Labrenzia sp. PHM005: one gene and its partner. The protein of the gene in region 2 interacts with the protein of the main gene of each other region in a pairwise test. Links are inferred from orthologs where the notes say so. Each region holds a gene or a part of one and is shown on either strand. Other genes may lie near its edges. The genes, in order: rho and hfq.

What was found.
Region 1: the proteins of hfq (region 2) and rho interact in binary tests that used the Escherichia coli proteins (3 or more experiments, as listed by UniProt). The link is inferred for Labrenzia sp. PHM005 from one-to-one orthologs.

What each region holds. Positions count from the first base shown.
Region 1 is NZ_CP041191.1:951,517-963,435, reverse strand. Bases 5,766-8,641 are described here. They hold rho (transcription termination factor Rho), read right to left. Parts: upstream 7,899-8,641; coding sequence 6,633-7,898; downstream 5,766-6,632. Other genes in these bases: hemJ (protoporphyrinogen oxidase HemJ), read right to left, coding at 8,209-8,637; FJ695_RS04120 (GNAT family N-acetyltransferase), read right to left, coding at 5,931-6,518. Also shown: FJ695_RS04145 (ParB/RepB/Spo0J family partition protein), read right to left, coding at 1-385; FJ695_RS04140 (ParA family protein), read right to left, coding at 491-1,315; 16S rRNA (guanine(527)-N(7))-methyltransferase RsmG, read right to left, coding at 1,335-1,991; tRNA uridine-5-carboxymethylaminomethyl(34) synthesis enzyme MnmG, read right to left, coding at 1,991-3,877; tRNA uridine-5-carboxymethylaminomethyl(34) synthesis GTPase MnmE, read right to left, coding at 4,175-5,518; hemE (uroporphyrinogen decarboxylase), read right to left, coding at 8,642-9,670; FJ695_RS04100 (pyruvate, water dikinase regulatory protein), read left to right, coding at 10,096-10,950; FJ695_RS04095 (Maf-like protein), read left to right, coding at 10,974-11,567; FJ695_RS04090 (shikimate dehydrogenase), read left to right, coding at 11,564-11,919. UniProt on the Escherichia coli protein: Facilitates transcription termination by a mechanism that involves Rho binding to the nascent RNA, activation of Rho's RNA-dependent ATPase activity, and release of the mRNA from the DNA template.
Region 2 is NZ_CP041191.1:4,169,839-4,181,608, reverse strand. What follows is about bases 2,590-5,316. They hold hfq (RNA chaperone Hfq), read left to right. Parts: upstream 2,590-3,689; coding sequence 3,690-3,944; downstream 3,945-5,316. Other genes in these bases: hflX (GTPase HflX), read left to right, coding at 4,065-5,316; FJ695_RS18885 (D-amino-acid transaminase), read left to right, coding at 2,640-3,503. In the rest of the region: FJ695_RS18895 (sigma-54 dependent transcriptional regulator), read left to right, coding at 1-1,109; Trk system potassium transporter TrkA, read left to right, coding at 1,161-2,537; more of hflX, read left to right, coding at 5,317-5,351; FJ695_RS18870 (ABC transporter substrate-binding protein), read right to left, coding at 5,400-6,128; FJ695_RS18865 (ABC transporter substrate-binding protein), read right to left, coding at 6,166-6,870; mazG (nucleoside triphosphate pyrophosphohydrolase), read right to left, coding at 7,083-7,916; FJ695_RS18855 (ABC transporter permease), read right to left, coding at 8,188-9,333; FJ695_RS18850 (ABC transporter permease), read right to left, coding at 9,330-10,253; FJ695_RS18845 (ABC transporter ATP-binding protein), read right to left, coding at 10,267-11,058; hydA (dihydropyrimidinase), read right to left, coding at 11,198-11,770. UniProt on the Escherichia coli protein: RNA chaperone that binds small regulatory RNA (sRNAs) and mRNAs to facilitate mRNA translational regulation in response to envelope stress, environmental stress and changes in metabolite concentrations.

The DNA of each region.
Region 1 (11,919 bases), 3.2 Mb from region 2 along the record:
TCTCAATGATCGCCAGCTCGAGAGCTTCCTGATCGGTCACATCGCGGATGATGATCGGCGCTTCATGAAGCCCTGCCCGTTGCGCCGCCCGCCAACGCCGCTCACCGGCAATAATCTCAAACCGGTTGGTTTTGCCGGCAGCCGGACGCACCAGGATCGGCTGCACAATGCCCTTGGCCTTGAGCGATTCAGCCAGATCTGCCAGATCTTTTTCAGTGAAAGTTTTGCGCGGGTTGCGCGGATTGGGTTCCAGGTGCTCGATCGGAACCTTGCGGCTGTCACGGGTAACTTTTTCCGGTGGTGCGGCCGCTTCCGGGGCCGAATCGCCAATCAGAGCCGCAAGTCCCCGGCCCAAACGTTTGTTTTTGACGTCCTTATCCGCCATACCGCACCTTTTTCTTTTTATTTCAATAAGTTAAGAAGGATCGATCCAATATTGTGGCCTGACCGGCCCTTCTTAAACGTCAATTCGGACCCGATTCGGTTCGGGTCACGCTGCGACGCTGCGCAGCTCCCGCTCACGCTGAATGATTTCAGAGGCGAGCCGCAAATACGCCTGACTGCCTGCGCATTTGAGATCATAGAGCAAGGCTGGTTTACCGTAGGATGGCGCTTCGGAGATACGAACGTTCCGTGGAATGACCGTCTCATAGACAGCGTCGCCCATGGTCTCGCGGACATCTGCAACAACCTGGCTGGAGAGATTGTTCCGGCTGTCGTACATGGTCAGAACAATGCCATGAATGCTGAGTTCGGAATTGAGCGCGGACTTAACCTGCTCCACCGTGCTGAGAAGCTGACTGAGACCTTCCAGGGCAAAGAACTCACATTGCAGCGGCACCAATATGGAGTGCGACGCGGACAGCGCATTGATGGTCAAAAGGTTCAAGGATGGCGGGCAATCGACCAGAACATAGGTGAAGCCGATTTCCTTAAACAGACGCGAATGGGTCAGATTCTCGATTGCGTTGCGCAGCCGGAACGCCCGATCACTGGTCGACGCGATTTCAAGTTCCAGGCCCAAGAGGTCCATGGTCGACGGCGCGACCCACAGCCGCTGCACGGCGGTTTCGCGGATGGCTTCATCCATCGAGCAATCACCGCTCAAAATTTCATAAGTCGACAGACCGCGATCCCGGTGCTCAATGCCGAGACCGGTTGAAGCGTTACCCTGGGGATCAAGATCGATCACCAGAACTTTTTCCCCGATCGCTGCCAAGGCAGTTCCGAGGTTGATGGCAGTGGTGGTTTTCCCAACCCCGCCCTTCTGATTTGCAAGCGCGAGAACGCGCGGCATATCGGGAAGCAAGCTCATTACCACGACACCTTCCTGGCTACTTTGGCCGGGCTGAAAGATTTGAAAAGACAAGCATCCGGCTTAAAGGATCAACAAGACTTTCCTTTTCTACCAGATCAAACTGCCAAGAGTCAGCGGCTTCATCAAGTTCGCGCTGGAAATCCTGACCTTTGTGGAAAACAGCCTTTGCCCCTTGTTTGGTGAATGGCTCGGCAAGCTCAAACAAAAGCTTTAGCGAAGCCAAGGCCCGCGCCGAAACCGCGTCGGCTGGACCATGGCGCCAATCTTTCGCAACCGATTCGATCCGGCCCGGATACACCGTACCGGTTGACCCGGTCTCGCGAAGAGCTGTTCGAAGGAACGCAGCCTTGCGCTGATTGCTCTCAATCATATGGACATGGGCATCTGGTTCATCCGCCAGTAGGATCGCCGTCACGATACCCGGAAACCCACCGCCACTACCGATATCCACCCAGGTGCGTGCCTCTGGATAACTCCATTGAGTCTGCAGGCTGTCCGCGATATGGCGGCTCCAAATATCAGGAATAGTCGAGGGCGCAATAAGGTTTTGTGCCGGTTGCCACTTCAAAACCAGATCCACATAGATCTGGAGACGCTCCAACGTTTCACGTGAAACATCCCCAAACTTATGCACAACATCTCCAGAACTATTCAACACCACCGGGCGCGCCATTAAGCGGCCCCCTTCTGGCTTTGACGCTTTAGATGCGAGAGGATCAATGTCAGGGCTGCCGGGGTCATACCGTCCATACGGGACGCCTGACCAAGGGTCGCCGGCCGAATGTCGGTGAGCTTTTGTTTGACTTCATTGGAAAGACCGATGATCGCTTCGTAATCGAAACTATCTGGGATGCACAAGGCTTCATCCCGCTTCAAGGCCTCGATGTCGGCCAGCTGCCGTTCCAGATAAACCGCATAAAGCGCATCGGTGGTCACCTGCTCAACAATCGCCGGATCGATCTCACCTAGCTCCGGCCAAACGCCGAGCAAACCGTCAAAGGTCACATTAGGATAGGATAGAAGATCAAAGGCCGACCGCCGAACCCCATCCTGATTGACCGGCAGACCTTTTTTCGTTGCCTCATTCGGTGTGACCGTCAGGCTTTTCAACAACTCCCGGGCCGCCTCTATCTGAGCCATCTTGGCACTATAAGCAGTACGACGTTCCTCGGATACACAGCCGATTTCCTGGCCAAGTGGCGTCAGACGTTGATCCGCATTGTCCGCCCTGAGTGATAGGCGATATTCGGCACGCGATGTAAACATGCGGTACGGCTCGGTGATCCCCCGTGTGATGAGATCATCGACCATCACCCCGATGTAGCCTTGAGACCGATCAATAACAAAGGGGGCCTTGCCGGCGACCATTAAGGCCGCATTGAGACCGGCGACCAGACCCTGAGCCCCTGCTTCTTCATATCCCGTGGTGCCATTGATTTGCCCAGCCAGATAAAGCCCAGGGCAACGTTTGGCTTCCAGCGTTGCCCGCAATTCACGCGGATCGACATGGTCATATTCAATGGCATAACCCGGCTGGATCACTTCCACATCTTCCAGACCTGGAATGGTGCGGAGGAAAGCGATCTGAGCGTCTTCCGGCAACGATGTAGAAATGCCGTTCGGATAGACCGTGTGGTCGTCCAGGCCTTCCGGCTCCAAGAATATCTGATGCCCATCCCGGTCGCCAAAGCGGACAATCTTATCCTCGATCGACGGGCAGTAGCGCGGACCCCGGCCTTTGATCTCGCCGGAATACATGGCTGACCGGTCAAGATTGTCCCGGATGATCTGATGAGTTTCCGGTGTGGTCCGTGTGATATGACATGGGATTTGCGGCGTGCTGATCTTGTCGGTCAACGTGGAAAACGGGATCGGATCCTCATCACCCGGCTGTTCATCCAGACGGTCCCAATGGATCGTCCGGCCATCAAGCCGTGCCGGTGTGCCTGTTTTCAAACGGCCAAGGTCAAAGCCAATCTCTTCCAAGGACTGTGATAGGCCCATTGCCGGGGCTTCGCCCGACCGACCTGCCGGGATTTTCTTGTCGCCGATATGAATAAGGCCGCGCAGAAAGGTACCGCTGGTTAGAACCACCGCACCACAGTCAATCAACTGACCTGAGCCAAGCATCACGCCGGTTACCGATTTGCCACCATCTTCCTCTGAGAACCGAAGCCGGTCCGCTTCACCCTCAACAACCGTGAGGTTTTCAATAGCTGAAATCTCGCGCTGCATGGCTTCGCGGTAGAGCTTGCGGTCCGCCTGCGCCCGCGGGCCACGAACCGCCGGCCCCTTGCGCCGATTGAGCATGCGGAACTGGATGCCGCCCTGATCAGCCACCCGGCCCATCAATCCATCAAGCGCATCGATTTCCCGGACCAGGTGGCCTTTCCCCAGTCCGCCGATAGCCGGATTGCAAGACATCACACCGATCGTCTCGAACTTGTGGGTTACCAATACCGTGCGTGCACCCATTCGTGCAGCCGCGGCCGCAGCTTCACAGCCGGCATGGCCACCACCAATCACCACCACATCAAACGATAGAACCTGATCGTTCATAGTCTCACCGCTTGTCCGGTCGCAGCCCCGCCGCGCTCACCGGCAATTAAATTGTTCAATTTCGGGATCTTATCCGGATCATTAGCCGGAGATTTCAACACAGCTTATAGCCGGTTCACTTGCGGCCTTTATACGCCGGACCGGGCCGTAAGGTCAAAAGGGTTTTCTTGCCTGGGAGCCAGCCATGCAGTCTGAAACACTCTAACGGCTTACTCATGACATCGGCAGATTCACGTGAAACATATTCCGGTTCTGAATCGATCCTCAGAATGCCTGAAATGATTCACGTGAAACAATCTATTTGCCGATGCAAAAGTCCCGGAAGATCACGTCCAAAAGATCTTCAACATCAATCCGTCCAGTGATCCGTCCAAGGCTGTCCGCGGCGCGGCGCAGATCTTCGGCTCTGAGTTCAGTCGGCAAATGGTCCGCCGTGACGGCCTGAAGCAGGCCAGACAGGCAATCATTGAGATAATGCCGATGCCGGGCCCGCGTCGCCAATGGGGCTTCCCCAAGGGAGATTGTTTCCTCTGCAAAACGGGTAAGGCCATCAAACAAGGCTTTCATCCCCTCTTCAGATTTGCTGGATGCAGGAATTTGCTGGATTGTTCCGGAAGAGTCTTGTTCCGGAAGAGTCTCAAGATCAGCCTTTGTCCGCACTGTCCAGACCGGAACCGACTCGGTTACATCAGCCGGTAGCCCGGCAACATTCGCTTCCACACCGCCCGGCTCAACTGCCCACAGAATCAAATCCGCCTGACGGCCCCGTTCTTCGGCACGGCGGATCCCTTCCCGCTCTACGATCCCATCCGTTTCGCGCAGACCTGCGGTATCAACCAGCGTGACCGGATACCCGCCGAGATCCAGATGAACCTCAATCACGTCCCGCGTGGTTCCGGCTTCTTCGGTGACAATCGCCACATCCCGTCCGGCAATGGCATTGAGCAGGCTCGACTTGCCAGCATTGGGAGCACCCATCAAAACCACTTGCAGGCCAGAGCGAAGCCGCTCACCGCTTTTGGATTTTTCCAGGTGATCTGAAATTTCTAAACGAAGCTGATCAGCTTCCTTCCAAACTTCATCGGCGACACTGCCGGGCACATCTTCTTCATCGGCAAAATCAAAGTCGGCTTCGATCATTGCCCGCATGTGAATGAGCCGCTTGCGCCAATCTTCGTAGAGTGACCCGAGCGCCCCACCCATCTGCCGGACAGCCTGTTTGCGTTGGCTCTCCGTTTCCGCTGCAATCAGATCCGCCAAGCCTTCCACTTCGGTAAGATCCATTCGGCCGCGATCAAACGCCCGTCTTGTGAACTCTCCTGGCTCCGCCGGCCGGCAGTTCTCAAATCCGCCAAGGACACGCAACAGGGCGGCCACGACAGCCCGGCCACCATGACATTGAAACTCGGCGACATCTTCTCCGGTGAAACTCGCCGGACCTTCAAAATAGAGAACCAGCGCTTCATCCAGGATATCCCCTGTCTCTGGATCTTTGAGTTTGGAAAGATAGGTCTTACGCGGCTCTGGCAGTGTCCCACACAGCGCTTCAACAACAGTTTTGACTTCAGGACCGGAGACCCGGATGACCGCCACTCCAGATGGGACGGCGCCGCTGGACAGTGCATAGATTGTCTCTGCCATTAAGTCTTTCCATGTTCAAAGCGGTTTTTGTCCCGCCTCTTTATCAAGAAGCCGAAAGGTTCGAAAGCCGGGGACAGAGAGGATGTTGTGTCTTTGCAGATAGCGAGACCTTATCCCAAACACACAAAGACCGTTACAAAGCCGAATCGAATTCAGCGTCTTCAATTTGAAGACTAGCCGTGTTTCACGTGAATCAAACATGCCGATAGTGGGACCCGTCTTTAGCAATGACATAAACATCTCAGGGCATCTGAATTCCGCAGTGTCCTATTTAGTCGATTTGATCCGTATCCGATTCAATTCAGATTCACGTGAAACACTTTTACCGCCCTACCCATATCAACTGTCGACTTGAACGAATCTCACCAGAAAAATGTTTCACGTGAATCTACGAAACTTCGATTGGTCGACCTTATCGGCTTTCAATCTTGTCCTGGCCACCCACCCAACGTTGCCGATCCAAGCGGTAGAGTACGTGGGCCGCCAAAGGGTGATCGGGCTCGAGCATTGGATGCACAAAGTCATCAGCAGGATCCCGACGCATCCCAATCCGCTCCATCACCTTCTGTGACGGCAGATTGTTATTGGAGGTGAAGGAGACGATCTCCTTAAGGCCGATGGTTTCAAAACCGAATCGAAGCCAGGCCCCGGCGGCCTCACTGGCGTAACCCTTTCCCCAGGCCGAACGTTTCAGCCGCCAGCCTATTTCGACACAAGGATCGAACGGCAAAGGCTTCTCATAGGCCGGAATGCTTAAGCCCACAAAACCGAGGAACTCACCATCGGCTTTTGTCTCGACAGGACCAAAGCAAAACCCATCCCTTTCCTGTTTCGCTTTCGCCCGACCGATTAATGCAGCAGTTGTTTCTCTTGTCATCGGCTCCGGGAAATACCGCATCACCTCCGGGTCAGCGCACATCTCGGCGAAAGGATCCAAGTCCTCGTCTTGCCAGCCCCGGCAGATCAAGCGGTCGGTTTCTAGGTGGATTTCAGGCGGCATGAATTCGGATCCGAATCAAAGTTGGATTCACGTGAAACAGGTCTTAACAAAAGGTAAAGGCGCGTCCCGATATGAGCCGCGCCTTTGCCAGTATTTTCAATCGATGACAGATGATCAGGTGTTCATGCTGTCGAAGAAATCGTCGTTCGACTTCGTCTGCTTGAGCTTGTCGAGAAGGAACTCAACTGCATCGACCGTGCCCATCGGATTGAGGATCCGACGCAAAACAAAGGTCTTCTTGAGCCGCTCTGGCGGAACCAGAAGTTCTTCTTTCCGGGTGCCGGAGCGTTGAATATCGATCGCCGGGTAAACCCGCTTGTCGGAGATCTTCCGGTCCAGGATAATTTCAGAGTTACCTGTCCCCTTGAACTCTTCAAAGATCACTTCATCCATGCGGCTTCCGGTATCGATCAGAGCCGTCGCGATGATTGTCAGCGAGCCACCCTCTTCAATGTTCCGGGCTGCACCGAAGAAGCGTTTTGGGCGTTGCAGGGCATTGGCATCAACACCACCGGTCAGAACCTTACCAGAGGATGGAACCACCGTGTTATAGGCGCGGCCAAGGCGGGTGATGGAATCCAGCAGAATAACCACATCGCGGCCGTGCTCGGTCAAACGCTTGGCTTTTTCGATCACCATCTCGGCGACTTGCACGTGCCGGGATGCCGGTTCGTCAAACGTCGAGGAGACAACCTCACCATCGACCGTCCGCTGCATGTCCGTCACTTCTTCCGGACGCTCATCGATCAGAAGCACGATCAGATAACATTCCGGATGATTGTTGGTAATCGACTTTGCAATATTCTGCAGGAAGACGGTCTTACCGGTCCGCGGCGGCGCGGTGATCAAAGCACGTTGACCTTTGCCGAGCGGGGCAACCAGATCGATCACCCGGGAAGACAAATCCTTGATGGTCGGATCTTCGATCTCCATCTTGAATTTTTCATCCGGGTAAAGCGGGGTCAGGTTGTCAAAATGTACCTTGTGCCGGGCTTTTTCCGGGTCTTCAAAATTGATTGTGTTGACCTTCAAAAGCGCAAAATACCGTTCGCCCTCTTTCGGGCTACGGATCTGGCCTTCGACGGTATCCCCTGTGCGTAAGGAAAAACGGCGGATCTGGGATGGAGAGACGTAAATGTCATCCGGTCCCGGAAGGTAGTTGGCATCTGGAGAGCGCAGGAAACCGAATCCATCCTGCAGCACTTCCACGACGCCTTCGCCGATGATCTCTACATCTTGAGCCGCGAGGTTCTTCAAGATTGCGAACATCAGCTCCTGCTTGCGCATGGTGCTGGCGTTTTCGACTTCAAGCTCTTCCGCTTTTTGCAGGAGCTCGGTCGGTGTTTTTTCTTTTAGGTCTTTAAGTTTCATTTCCCGCATCGAGTTGGGGTCTTAACGTTGATATGGATATTGGTTTGGAAGGTCGTTCCGGATCCAAGGAGATGGGATGGCCCGGAAGAATCTGAAAGACGTCTAGCTGTGTCCAGATTGTCGGTGAGCGCGGAATGATAACCTACGTTGCGTCACCAATTCGAAGTGCGCGAAAGATACGTTTTTTTTTTTGCAAGCGCAAGCCGGGATTTCTGCCAGTTCTTTAGGCACATTGTATAGATTAAAAGAAAAGGCAGCCGTTCTTTTGAACACTGCCTTTCCTTACGTAATTTTCCGGATCAGACTTACAAACCTAAACCTAGAAGGGTTTGCCGATAACCAGAATCACAATGAAGATCATAAGAACTGTCGGCACTTCATTGAGGATCCGGTAATAGCGCGCCGAACGGGTGTTTTCATCGGCCGCAAATTGCTTCACACATTTCGACAAATGACCATGAACTCCTGACATCAGAAACACCAAAGCAAATTTGGCGTGAAACCAACCGTCGGTCCAGGCTTCCAGTTCATAAGCCATCCAGAGCCCAAACACCCAGGCCGCAATCATGGACGGATTGATGATCGCCTTTAACAGCCGGCGTTCCATCACCTTGAAGGTTTCTGACTGAACCGATCCGATTTCCGCGTCGACGTGATAGACAAACAGCCGCGGCAAATAGAGCATCCCGGCCATCCACGCGATGATCGAAATGACATGAAGGGATTTGATCCAGAGAAACAGATCCATCCGGTTAGCCCTTCTTCACCATCTCAACCATACGCGCCACATTTTCCGGATCCGCATCCGGTGTCACGCCATGACCAAGATTGAAGATGAAGGGTCCCTTGTCGAAGGTGTCCAGGATATGGCGCACGCCATCTTCCAGAGCCTTGCCGCCGGCAACCAACCGCATAGGATCAAGATTGCCTTGGATTGGAACTTTCTTCTGAATTTCCAGAGCCAAGTGATCGGGGGCTGTCCAATCAAAGCCAACCGCATCGACACCAGTGCCTTCAATATAGGCCATCATTCTGGCAGATGAGGCTTTCGGGAAGCCGATGATCTTTGCCTCCGGCCGGGCAGCTTTCACGCCTTCAACAATTCTGCGTGTCGGCTCAATGCTCCAGCGCTTGAAGCCTGCGTCGTCCAAAACGCCAGCCCACGTGTCGAAGATCTGGAGCGCATCAGCACCCGCATCCAGCTGGCGGATCAAATAACGGATAGACGCCGTTACTAGTTCATCGATGAACCGCTGCATCAAATCCGGATCGCGATAAGCGCCGACGCGGGCCGCAATCTGATCTTGTGTGGTGTGACCAGCCACCGAGTAGCACGCAACTGTCCAGGGAGCGCCGCAGAAGCCGAGGAGCGTCGTTTCCTCAGGCAGATCCGCTCTGAGGCGCGATACCGTTTCTATGACCGGTTTGAGATGATCCTCAGCTTTATCCTGCTCGAGACTATCGATCAGCTTTGAAGAGAGAGGTTCCAAAACAGGACCTCGTCCTTCTTCAAACCTCACAGGATATCCGATCGCGTCCGGCACGACGAAGATGTCCGAGAACAAAATGCTTGCATCAAAGCCATACCGGCGGATCGGCTGGAGAGTGACCTCAGTTGCAAGATCTGGGGAATAGCAGAAGTCGAGGAAGTTTTTCGCCTTGGCTCGAACTTCGCGATATTCGGGAAGATAGCGGCCTGCCTGGCGCATCATCCAAATGGGTGGCGGCCAGATTTCTTCTCCGGAGAGAACCTTCATCACGGCTCTATCTTTGGACTTCATTCGGTCGCGCCTTTCCCACATTTCAAATCTAATAAGATTCTATATTTGAATCTGTTTTTTCTATTAGGGCGTGGATTACCGGGATCCTTTTTCATCCACAATGCGTTAGCTCAATTTCTAATCAGGGAAAACTCCAAGCAGAAACCGGCGTCAGATACTCCCCAGGAGTCGATAACAAAATTTACAACGCAATTACAGCTATTTAAAAGGATGTTTACCTTTCGTTAGGAATTTGGCCGTCAGTGGACAGCCTGTCGAAATGTCACAGGGCACTTGTTGATCCACACAAGCCCACAGCCTGCCGGCAAACCTTATCCGCGCGTTTAGACATTGTTAATAAATTCGGCAGAGCGGGTATAAAATCGTGCTAGGCAGGAGACAAAGACATTAACTCCCAAATCATCAACAAGCCTGGGGATGAAAGCGTGAATAAGACGAGACACTATTTTCATTTGCATCTTGTCTCAGATTCTACCGGTGAAACATTGATGACAGTGGCCCGCGCGGCAACGGTTCAATACGAAAATGTCCAGGAAATCGAACACGTTTATCCGCTAGTGCGGTCGCACAAGCAGTTGGACAGGGTGATCAGCGAAATCGAGAAAGCGCCGGGAATAGTGCTCTATACGCTGGTCGATGAAGAGATTGCACACCGCCTTGAGCAAAAATGCCGCGAATTGGGAACACCCTTCGTCAACATTCTCGATCCGGTGTTTGCGGTATTTCAGTCCTATCTGAATGTCACGCAAACACATCGGATTGGTGGCCAGCATGCGATGGATGCGGAGTATTTTAGCCGCATGGAAGCTCTCAACTACACCATGATGCATGACGATGGTCAGATTTGGGATGATTTGGAATCGGCTGACATTGTTCTGCTCGGTATTTCGCGAACCTCAAAGACACCGACCTGCATCTATCTCGCCAATCGGGGGATCAAGGCTGCAAATGTACCTCTGGTGCCCGGCATTCCCTTACCGGACAATGTCAAATCCTTGAAAAATCCGATGGTGGTCGGCCTGATCGCTTCGGCAGAACGGATCCAACAAATTCGCAGAAATAGAGTTTTGTCTTTGAATTCAGAAGGTTATAACGATCAATATGTCGATCGAAAGGAAATCTCCCAGGAGATCAATATGACCCGGCGTCTGTGTTCTGAACACCAGTGGCCGTTGATTGATGTCAGCCGGCGCTCTGTTGAAGAAACAGCCGCCGAGATCATGACCTTGTTCAAAGATTATAAAACAGCCCGCGAAAACGGGGTTGCAGAGCAACAGTAAGCCTTTCAGTTCAAGAGGAATTTATGGCACTGGTTTTGGCAAGCGGCAGCAAGATCCGCGCAGAACTTATGAAAAACGCCGGTCTCGCAATCGACGTGGACCCGGCTGATGTCGATGAACGGGCTGTTGAAGAGCCTTTGTTGCAAGCCGGATTTCCGCCGGAAGACCTGGCAAGTGTTTTGGCCGAAGCCAAAGCAAATGACGTCAGCGCCCGCCGGCCGGGAGATCTGGTTATTGGAGCGGATCAGATCCTTGCTTTTGAAGGCGAGCGCCGGACCAAACCGGACGACATGGAAGAAGCCCGCCGCCAGCTTTTGGCGTTTTCGGGCAAAACCCATGAGCTTCTGTCAGCTGTTGTGATTTCTAAGGACGGCGAAGCCATCTGGCGGCATGTGTCCACTGCGCGCCTGACCATGCGAACGCTCACCCCTCAATTTGTTGGGCACTACCTGGCCGCCGCCGGTGATGTTGTGCTGTCGAGTGTCGGTGCCTACCAACTGGAAAGCCTTGGCCTGCAACTCTTTGAAAAGATTGACGGGGACTATTTCACCATCCTCGGTTTGCCAATGCTTCCGCTCTTGGGACAGCTGCGCGAGCTCGGAGAGATCGAGGCATGAGCAGTCAAAAAAGAAAAGCAGCCATCACCGGATTTCCGGTCGATCAATCCCGCTCACCACTGGTTCATGGCTATTGGCTGAAGAAACACGGCCTTGACGGCGCGTATGGCCGGGTCGCCGTGCCGCCGGAGGAAGCGAAAACCTTTTTCAATGACTTTAAAACATCCGGCCTGGTTGGGGCCAATGTGACGGTCCCGCACAAAGAAGTGGCATTCGCGGCGTGTGATCATCTGGACGAAGCAGCAAAGGCGATGGGCGCGGCTAATACACTCTGGCTCGATGAAACCGGAGCTTTATGCGGCGCCAATACTGATGGTCTGGGGTTTTTGGGAAACCTCGATCAACTTGCCCC
Region 2 (11,770 bases):
ACATCGAAACCGCGGTTTCGGCGATCAAACGAGGGGCCTACGATTACATCGAAAAGCCGTTCAAGGCGGACCGGCTGGTCCATATCGTCGAACGGGCTTTGGAAGCGTCCAGCTTGCGCCGGGAAGTGCGTGATCTCCGCCAGCGCAGCGGGGAAACCAGTGACATTGTCGGGGATTCCTCCGCAACGCACAGCTTGCGCCAAACGATCCAGAAAATTGCCGGAACCAACAGCCGGATTCTAATTGCCGGCCCCTCCGGTTCGGGCAAGGAACGAGCCGCGCGCATGATCCACAACATGTCTCCGCGCGCCAAAAGCCCGTTTGTTGTCTTGAACGCTGCGACAATCACACCGGCCCGCATGGAAGAAGAGCTCTTCGGAATCGAGGACGAAAACGGCAACTTGCGCAAAATCGGCGCATTGGAGGAAGCACACGGCGGCACGCTCTATCTCGATGAAGTCGCGGATATGCCGGCCGAAACCCAAGGCAAGATCCTGCGTGTCCTGGTCGAACAAAGTTTTTCCCGAGTTGGCGGCACTGGTAAGGTCCAGGTGGATATCCGGATCTTATCCTCGACGTCGAAGAATTTGGAAGAGCACATCGCAACGGGCCTGTTCCGCCAGGACCTCTACCACCGTTTGAGCGTTGTCCCGCTGCGGGTCCCAGGACTTGCCGAACGGCGTGAGGACATCCCGGTTCTGGTGCGTCATTTCATGGAACAGATCTCCGGAGCCTCCGGTATTCCGCTACGCCCGATTGGTGATGATGCCATGGCCGTTCTGCAAACTCATGACTGGCCGGGCAACGTCCGTCAGCTGCGCAACAATGTCGAACGGTTGATGATCTTGAGCCGGGGAGAGCCGGACAGCACGATCACCGCAGATCTGCTCCCGGCAGAAATCGGTGAGACGTTGCCCAGCCTGCCGTCATCCGGTACGGGCGAACACCTGATGTCCGTGCCCTTGCGCGAGGCGCGGGAAATCTTTGAGCGGGAATATCTTCAGGCTCAAATCAAAAGATTTGACGGCAACATCTCGCGCACAGCTGAATTTGTCGGTATGGAACGCTCTGCATTGCACCGCAAGCTTAAGACTTTGGGCATGACCTGAGGCGCCAACGCTTTGTAAGTTGCTCCTGCGAAAGCCGGAAAGGGAATTTCCATGAAGATCGTTATTTGCGGTGCCGGCCAGGTCGGATACGGGATTGCCGAGCGCTTGGCGGCAGAGCAGAACGATGTTTCGGTGATTGATTCCTCACCGAAACTCATCAACGCGATCGGCGATCAGCTCGATGTCCGTGGTTTTGTCGGGCATGGTGCCCATCCGGATGTTCTTGCCCAGGCTGGCGCAGAAGAAGCCGACATGATTGTCGCGGTCACACTCTATGACGAAGTCAATATGGTGGCTTGTCAGGTCGCGCATTCGCTGTTCAACGTGCCGACCAAAGTCGCCAGGATTCGGGCTCAGTCATACCTGCAAGGGCGCTGGCGCAATCTTTTTTCCCGCGACAACATGCCAATTGATGTGATCATTTCGCCTGAGATCGAGGTGGGCGAAATGGTTCTGCGCCGCCTGGCGCTGCCCGGTGCCGTCGAAACGGTCCGCTTTGCCGATGACAATGTGGTCGTTGTTGGCATCATGTGTGAAGAAGATTGTCCAGTGGTTGATACACCGCTGCATCAGCTGACCGAATTGTTTCCAGATCTAGGGGCGGTGGTTGTCGGTCTCTACCGGAACAACAAGTTGTTTGTTCCCAAAAGCAGTGATTCCATTCTGACTGGGGATCTTGCCTATGTGGTTGCCAAGCGCGACCAGGTCCGCAGGACACTTGGAATTTTCGGCCATGAAGAGCCCGAAGCCGGCAAGGTCGTCATTTGCGGTGGCGGTAACATTGGTCTTTACGTGGCGCGGGCATTGGAGCAGCGTCAGACGGGCACAAAAATCAAGCTTATCGAAGCCTCCCGCGATCGGGCGATGTCGGTCGCTGATGATCTCAAACGATCAGTCATTTTGCACGGCAGTGCGCTGGATTTGACGATCTTGAATGAAGCCGACGCCGGTGACGCAGACACAATGGTGGCTCTGACCAATGAGGACGAGGTCAACATTCTGTCGTCCGTGATGGCCAAGAAGCTGGGTTGTAAGCGCTCGCTTTCTCTGCTCAACAATCCAAGTTATCCGGCGTTCACCAATGCGCTTGGAATTGATGCTTTCATAAACCCGCGGGCAGTGACTATTTCAAAAATTCTTCAGCATGTGCGCCGCGGCCGGATCCGGGGTGTCCACACCCTGCAGAACGGGGCTGCGGAAATTGTTGAGGCGGAAGCGCTCGATACGTCGCCGCTGGTAGGCAAACCGCTGCGTATGATCGATCTGCCTTCTGGTATCCGCATTGGCGCAGTGTTCCGCAATGGCGAGGTTCTAACGCCAAATGGCGACCTGCAAATCCAGGCGAAAGACCGCATCGTCATCTTCGCAGTTGCCAGCAGAGTGCGCCAAGTGGAACAAATGTTCCGGGTCAGCCTCGACTTCTTTTAAGTCTTTTGGCTTAGAACTGGCCTTGCATTTCTCTGACCAAGCGGTCAAAACGATAACAATACCAATTGGTTCAAAATGAACCGGCTTGGATCAGGAGAATTCATGAGCCGTATTGCCTATGTGAATGGCCAGTATGTCCGGCACGCTGATGCCGCTGTCCACATCGAAGACAGGGGATATCAATTCGCGGACGGCGTTTATGAGGTTTGCGAAGTCTGGAATAACCAGATTGTAGATATGCCACGCCACTTGGACCGCCTCGGACGTTCGCTTAGCGAACTCTCGATTGATTGGCCAATGAGCAGGGCAGCTGTAGAATTTGTCCTGCGCCAGGTTGTGCGCCGGAACAAAGTTCACAATGGCATTGTCTACATTCAGGTCACCCGCGGTGTATCTCGCCGTGACCACTTCTTTCCGCCTGAAACCGTAGCACCATCTATTGTTGTGACGGCACGCTCGTCCAGCCCGGCCGCTGGCCAAGCTCTCGCCGAAACCGGTATTTCGGTCTTCAGTTATCCGGAAAACCGTTGGCCGCGAGTCGATATTAAGTCCATTGCTCTCCTACCGAACTGCTTGGCAAAGCAAAGTGCCAAAGAAAAAGGCGGCAAAGAAGCATGGTATGTCGATGCGGACGGAAACGTCACAGAAGGCGGGTCTACCAATGCCTGGATCGTAACCAAAGAGGGCGTGCTGGTCACCCGGCCCGCGGAAAACGGCATCCTGCGCGGCATTACCAGAGCGGGTATTTTGGACCTGGTTGCACGGGAAGGGCTGGCATTCGAAGAACGGGCATTTAGCCTCGAAGAGGCCTATGATGCCCGCGAAGCATTTGTTACCGCTGCGACAAATATCGCTATGCCGGTAGTACGAATTGATGAGCGGGTTATCGGCAATGGCCATCCCGGATCGGTTGCAACCCGATTGCGCGAACTGTTCCATACTGCTACTGATTTGAAGGTGGTGTGAATCGACGCCCCGCTTGGCTGGGTTGGGGCGTGACATTGAGCTGGGGCAGAGGGCTCCTAAAGGTGGGCAACGCAAAAAGCGGGCAGGCTAGTATCGCTGCAATCTAAATGGATTAGTATCGATAACTGCAGGCCAGGAAGAAGCCGGATGCTCGGCCGCATCCGGACAAACAGGAAAAAAAAACACATGGCTGAGCGCGCACAAAATTTACAAGACACTTTCCTCAATCACGTTCGCAAACAAAAAACACCCCTGACGATTTTCTTGATCAACGGTGTCAAGTTGCAGGGTGTTGTGACCTGGTTTGACAATTTTTGTGTCCTGCTGCGCCGCGATGGGCATTCGCAGCTGGTTTACAAACACGCTATTTCCACAATTATGCCAAACGGACCTGTTCAACTGTTCGATCAGGCTGAGGAAAACGCGGAAAAGGCTAACTGATTGAAACCGAAGTCTCGCGAAGACGACTTTTCGAAATCGAACGGTTCGGAAGAACCTGGACAGAAATCGCTAAGGCAAAAAGACACTGGGGTGGATCGTCTGCCCCAGCGTTTCCGTGCGATGATTTTGGAGCCAGTGATCCAGCTGCGTTCCGAAACCGCCCAATCGGAACTGCGTGCCAACCGCAGTCCGGAAGCCCGGCTTGAAGAAGCATTGGGCCTGAGTGCGGCCATCAATCTTGATATTGCGCATTCTGGTGTTGTGAAGGTCAACAATCCCAAACCCGCAACTCTGTTTGGCGAAGGTAAGGTTTCCGAGTTGGCCGGCATTGTGGCCAGTGAGGACCTTGATTTGGTGGTCATCGACCACCCATTGTCACCGGTTCAACAGCGAAACCTGGAACGCCATCTGAAAACCAAAGTGATCGACAGGACCGGTTTGATTCTGGAGATTTTTGGTGACCGGGCCCGCACCAAAGAAGGCCGTTTGCAAGTCGATCTGGCGCATCTGAGCTGGCAGAAAAGCCGTCTGGTGCGCTCCTGGACCCACCTGGAACGTCAGCGCGGTGGCGCCGGCTTCATGGGTGGCCCAGGTGAAACGCAGATTGAGGCCGACCGCCGTCAGATCCAGGACCGGATCCTTGCCTTACAAAAACAGCTAGACAGTGTCCGCCGGACCCGCGAGCTGCACCGGAAAAAACGCAAGAAAATTCCACAGCCGGTTGTTGCCCTGGTAGGGTATACCAATGCAGGCAAATCGACCCTGTTTAACCGGCTGACGGAATCGGATGTGTTCGCAAAGGATCTCCTGTTTGCGACCCTGGATCCAACCTTGCGCAAGATTACCCTGCCGCACGGCCGAGAGATCATACTGTCAGACACTGTCGGGTTCATATCCGATTTGCCCACCCATTTGGTTGCAGCCTTCCGCGCGACGCTGGAAGAGGTGCTAGAGGCTGATTTGATCCTTCATGTACGCGATATCTCGCATCCGGATACGGAAGCGCAGGCGGAGGATGTTCAAAAAACTCTGGAAGATCTGGGAGTCGATGCGCAGACCGGAGCGCCAATCATCGAAGTCTGGAACAAGATCGATCTGCTCGACGAAGCATACCGGGATAAACTCTTGGCCGAGGAAGGCGGCGAGGGACCGGTGGCGCTCTCCGCTGTAACCGGCGCCGGAATTGAACAGCTGAGTGCACGTATTGATGCCTATATGGCCCGGCACGATGATATTTTGTCGGTCAAGCTACCTGTTGCTGAAGGGGCTTTGATTGCAAAGCTTTACCAAATGGCAGAAGTTTTAGAGCGAACGGACGGCGAAGAATTTGTCTCAGCTGAGGTTCGGGTCTCTGACAAGCAGCGCGGACCGTTCCGGGATGTTTATTCTGCATTTTTGACTGAATGAATTCGGCAGAAGCTGATCGTCGCGGGTGCAGACAAGAAAACGCTGGTTTTAATCCGTCAAAAGTGGGCAGCAATAAAGTTGCTGCAAAGTCATCAGCGGCAGGGCCTGATTAAGCAAAGCCAGTTTGCGCTTGTAGCCATCCTTCTGGGTAAGCGCGACCACCAGTGGTTTGCGGTATAAAATCCGTTTTTCGGCGACCAAACCGGTGAGACCCAATTCCTTGGCTGTGTGCAAGAGAACATTCGGATCGGTGACCGCAGCATCAATCCGGCCGGCAGCGAGGGTCCGGCTGAGTTCTCGTTCGTTTTCGTTGGCATCGGCCTGTTCTTGATGTTTTTCGAACAGCGCCTGCAAGTCCACAGGATAATCATAGGTGCGTACAAACCCGACTTTATAGCGTTTAAACAGATTTGACGCCGAACTCCATTCAAGCGGGTTTTGGTTCCGGATAACACCGATTTGCGACATGGCAACCGGTTTTGACGCGGCAAAACCTTCTTCAACCTCTTCCGGCCAGGCTGGAAAGTAGCCATCGAACTCAGGTCTTTTGGCAAGCAGTTTTGCTCGTGGCCAGGGCATATATTCAATATCCAGCTGGACGCCGACTATTTTGAGCGACCGCCGTAGGGCGGCAACGGCGATCCCACCATTCTCAATATTTGGACTTGAATAAGGTGGCCATGATCCGGAAGCAATTCGCCAGACTTCAGCACCTACCGACTGGCCGGTCAATGTCAGCAAAGTGACAGTGATTATCCAAAGAAGGCTATGTTTCATTCAACTTTCCGGTCCGTAATGCCTACCGTTTTCCCCGTCAATTTGCTGCATTGTGCTGTTCGATTAACTCATTCAAGAGGTGGCGCCGGGCTTTGAAGGCCGGTTGGTTTGGAATCGCTAAAACCAACGGCTTTTCAGTAATCAAACTGGGATTTGCTTCCAAATTGTCGAAGCCGAGTTCTTGAGCAAAATAGAGCATGACATTGGGGTCTGTAATCGCAAGGTCCATCCGTCCAGCTGCCATCTTGCGGGTAAGATCCCGCTCATTATCACAGCCAGCCTCCAGAGGTCTGTTCCGGTCTATCAGCGTTTGGATTTCCTTCGGATAGACATAAGTGCTGACATAGCCGACCCGGTATTTTTTAAAGAGATCTTTTAAAGAGCCCCATGAAACTGGTGTCTCTTTCATTTGGACGACGCCAACATAAGACATCACCAAGGGTTCAGATGCCAAGAAACCGGCTTTCACTTCTTCTGGCCATGCGGGGAAGTACCCGACGTAAGAACCAGAGCGCGCCAGCGCCTGAGCCCTTGGCCACGGCATATACTCGATTTGAAGGTCGATCCCGCCTGATTCAAGAACTTTGCGGAGCTCCGCAACGGCAATACCACCGCCTGGTAGATCCGGACTGGCATAGGGCGGCCACTCAAGCGCTGCGACACGCCAAGTTTCGGACTTTGTTGGGGCGATTTGTAGGGCCAAGGCGAGGAAGAGCCAGAGGAATTGGCGAAACAGAACCATTTTGCTCCAACTGTACAAATGGATAACGTTACGGAAGTGAGTGTGGCATTTTTACGCAGTTGGGAAAACCTGCCAAAATTACATTGGCCGAATTGTTGCCGGCATTTTTGCCTTTTTGACTAATTGCAATAAAAAGAAATAAAAAATTCAATGAGTTGTCGATAAGTTGGCGACGGATTATCTGACCCTTATTTCTTGTGGTGCGAGTGAAATTACTCGCGGTTGGTCGAGTTTTTGGCGGCCTGCCAGGCAGCCTCCATCTCTTCCAGACTCATCGCATCCAACGTCGTTCCATTCGTTTCGGCGGTTACTTCGATAGTAGCAAAACGCTTGCGGAACTTCCGGTTGGTCCGGCGCAAGGCTTCTTCCGGATCGATGTCCAGATGCCGGGCGAGGTTTGCCAGCGCAAACAGAGTGTCTCCGAGCTCATCAGAAATCCGGTCTTTATCCGGTGCAGACTTGGCAAGCTCTTCGTCCAGCTCATGTGTTTCTTCGCGGATTTTATCGAGGACAAGCCGGGCATCGTTCCAATCAAACCCCACCTTTGAGGCTCGGCGTTGCAGCTTGTCGGCTTCTTGAAGGGCTGGGAATGCCGTTGGGACATCATCCAGGAACCCCTTTTGGGTTTCGGTCAAACCGAGCGCTTGACGCTCTGCCAGTTTCTCGGCGCGTTCCTCCGCTTTGATCCGCTCCCAAATACCTTTGACATGATCCGCTTTTTCGCCGTTTTCATCGCCAAAGACATGCGGGTGCCGGCGGATCATCTTCTTGGTGATACCTTCAACGACGTCTTCAAAATTGAAGTGTTCATCCTCTTCCGCCATACGGGCGTGATAGACAACCTGCAGCAAGAGATCGCCGAGCTCTTCCCTTAGTTCCAGCATGTCCGACTTGGCAATCGCATCGGCGACTTCATACGCTTCTTCCAGCGTATAGGGAGCGATTGTCTCAAAACTCTGTTCTAGGTCCCAAGGGCAGCCTGTAACCGGTGTTCTAAGCGCGGCCATGATTTCGATCAGGCGGGAGATGTCGCGGCTGGGTTTCATGGTCTTGTTGGTCCTCGCCTTTACGTCGCTGCCGGCCGGATCCAGCAAATCGTACCCGTGTGCACCGGCTTTTAGCAGATTCACGATCGGGACGTCAGCGGGGATGAAACGGAAAAGAGTGCGCTAACGATGGGGCTACAAGCTGCCTGTCGTTAGTGCCGTCCCGGCCTTGAGCCGGGACCAAAAGTGTCCGTTGAACATATCCTGGTTTTATCCGGGATAGGCACAGGGAGTGCTGGCCCCGGCTCTGGGCCGGGGCGGCGTATTTTGCTTAGCCCCGTTGGGACGGATGCCAGAAGGTCACTGCGCGTTCCAGAAGCGCAACAATGCCGTAAAACAAAGACCCGGCGAGCGCTGCAACGGCAATTTCCGCCCAGACCATGTCGACATTCATCCGACCGACTTCCGTGGAAATCCTGAAGCCCATGCCAACGATCGGTGTGCCGAAGAACTCAGCAACGATCGCGCCGATCAAGGCCAGCGTGGAATTGATCTTCAGAGCATTGAAGATGAACGGCATGGCCATCGGCAGGCGCAGTTTGAATAGGGTTTGCCAGTAGTTCGAGGCATAGGTGCGCATCAGGTCCCGTTGCATCGAGTCAGAGGCTGCAAGGCCCGAGACCGTGTTCACCAGCATCGGGAAGAACGTCATGATGATCACGACAGCGGCTTTTGAGGGCCAGTCAAACCCGAACCACATGACCATGATTGGCGCGACACCAATGATCGGCAGTGCGGACACCAGATTGCCAATCGGCAAAAGTCCGCGGCGCAGGAACGGCACCCTGTCGACCCAAATGGCGATCAGGAAACCGGAGCCGCAGCCCAGCGCGTATCCAACCAACACGGCTTTCAGGAACGTCTGTTGAAAGTCGGCCCAAAGCGTCGGGACGGATGTGGTCAGGCGGACCCAGATTTCGGACGGGGCCGGTAGCAAAACCTTAGGCACACCCGCGCCGGTGACGATCAATTCCCAAAGCACCAGAATGGTGATGCCGAAGAGGGCCGGGATCAGCAGATTGATGATCCGGGTCGTGAGAGGAGAGTGGCTTTTCCAGATGGCGAGACGTTCCACGAACAGCCAGGATGCCGCCCAGGTGGCCGCCATGAGAGCCCAAAAGCCCAGCGCCGCTTCGCCAACATGATTGCTGGCGGCGCTTATCAGCAAGGATGCGGCTATGGCCGTTACAACGCCAAGCGCAATGTCGCCAATCCAATTGCGCGCAAAGCCGAGCTCATAACGCACGCCCAGAATGGCCAGCATAGCCAAGCAAAGCGCCAGCTGCGGAACTTCCATGATGCCAATGTCGGGCGAAAAGGCCGTGCTGAACAGACCGACGACCACCATCGCCACCACGAACCAGGCGAGCAGAGCCGGCATATCGAACCGGCGTCGTTTGATCGATTGCGTCGTCATCGGGCCATCCCCATGCGCTTGAGGGTGATTTTTTCAAGGCCGCCAATGAGCGCAACCAAAGAACCGGCAAGGAAAGCCGCCATCAAAAGTGCCGACCAGATCTGGACGGTTTGGCCGTAATAAGATCCGGCCAGCAGCCGGGCGCCGAGCCCAGCGACGGCACCTGTTGGCAACTCGCCGACGATGGCGCCGACAAGGGAGGCTGCCATGCCGATCTTCATCGACGTGAAGAGATAAGGCACCGCATAGGGCAAACGCAGCTTCCAGAAGGCCTGCCACCGGGTTGCGGAGTAGGTGTGCATCAGATCCATGTGAATGACTTCAGGAGAGCGCAGGCCTTTCACCATGCCGACGGTGACCGGGAAGAAAGACAGATATGTCGAGATGATCGCTTTGGGTAGGAGGCCGGATATGCCGACAGCATTCAGAACCACGATAATCATCGGGGCGATCGCCAGGATCGGAATGGTCTGCGAAGAAATCACCCAGGGCATTAGGGATTTGTCGAGCACACGGCTATGCACGATCCCGACAGCTAGCAAGATCCCGAGCAAAGTGCCGATCAGAAAGCCGAGCAGGGTGGTTGAAAGGGTGATGCCGGTATGAAACACCAAGGACCGCTTTGAGGTGATTTTCTTGAGGACCGTGGTTTTGTAGATTTCCTGAGCGACCTGATGCGGCGCCGGCAAAACCGGGCGCTCCTGTGCCAATGTATCTCCAACCAGTTCGGTGAACGGCACGTCGGCGCGGCTGGAGCGTTCATAAATCTCTTTTTGGAACGGGGTATTGAGCGCAACGGCCGCGATGTACCAGATGGCCAGAATGGCCAGGACAACCACCAGGACCGGTCCGACTGTGCCGGACATCAGTCCTGCGAAAGGATTGGTGGATCGGGGAGGTGCGAGGGCTGAATCTGTCATTTGTCCGCCTCCCTCAGTCTTCGTAGGAATGACCGGCCTTGAGGCCGTCGCGGACGCGGTGCGCGATCTTCAAGAACTCCGGCGTTTCCCGGATGTCCAGGGTCCGGTCCCGCGGCAGGTCACTTTCGATCACGTCATAGATCCGGCCCGGGCGCGGGCAGAGCACGACGATTTTCGTCGACAAGAACACGGCTTCCGGGATCGAATGGGTGACAAAAACAACCGTCTTGTTGGTCTTGGCCCATAGCTGAAGAAGTTGCTCGTTGAGATGGTCGCGCACGATCTCATCAAGCGCGCCGAACGGCTCATCCATCAACAGAAGGTCGGGCTCCACGGCAAGGGCGCGGGCGATGGATGCTCGCTGCTGCATCCCGCCGGACAGCTGCCAAGGGTATTTCTTTTCAAAGCCGGCAAGGTTCACCAGCTCCATATTCTTCTTGATCCGCTGCTGCTGTTCTTCGGCCGGAAGCCCCATGATTTCGAGCGGCAGGGCAACGTTCTTGGCAATAGTCCGCCAGGGATAAAGGGCTGCCGCTTGAAAGACATAGCCGTAAGAGCGGTCGAGCCGGGCTTGTTCTGGAGAAACGCCATTGACCGTGATGGATCCGGCAGTTGGCCGTTCGAGATCGGCGATGACCCGGAGCAAAGTTGTCTTGCCGCAGCCTGAGGGGCCAATGAAGGAGACAAAATCGCCCTCATCGATCTTGAGATCAATGTCTGACAGCGCATGCACTGGTCCATCATTGGTCTCGAACGTGAGCGAGAGATTATCAATATCGATCACCCGGTTCGCCTGTTCAGTCATGGCATCTTCCAGTCCATCTTCAATTTCAGCGGCAGTCAGCATTTTTCTTATTTCCAGTACCGGTCATTTCAACGGGAGTGCCGGGTATGATTTTGAGCTGCCGCGTAAACGACGCGGCAGCAAAGTTCAAAGGGGCCGATTAAACCCCACTTGCCGGGATGCCGGTGCGTTCGACCTTGCGCGGCGCGGTCAGTTCCTTCCAGGTGCTGAGCGCCTTGTTCACCGCCTGATACGGCTCGCGTTTAACAAACTCGCCATGGCCCTGTTTGTGGTTGACGGTGCCGTCTTCGACGGCGACACGGCCACGGGTGAGCGTATAGCGCGGCAGGCCTTTGACCTGTTTGCCTTCGAAGACATTGTAGTCGATCGCCGATTGCTGGCTGGACGCCGAGATTGTCTTTTCTTTCGCCGGATCCCAGACCACCAGATCGGCATCCGCTCCAACCAAAACAGCACCTTTTTTCGGATAGATATTCAGGATCTTTGCGATATTGGTTGACGTCACAGCGACGAATTCGTTTGGCGTCAGGCGGCCGGTACCAACACCATAGGTCCAGAGCATCGGCATGCGGTCTTCCAGGCCGCCGGTGCCATTCGGGATTTGGGTGAAATCGCCAACACCTGTGCGCTTTTGTTCTGTTGTGAAGGCGCAGTGGTCGGTGGCCACCACCTGCAGCGAACCGGACGCCAAACCAGCCCACAGGCTGTCCTG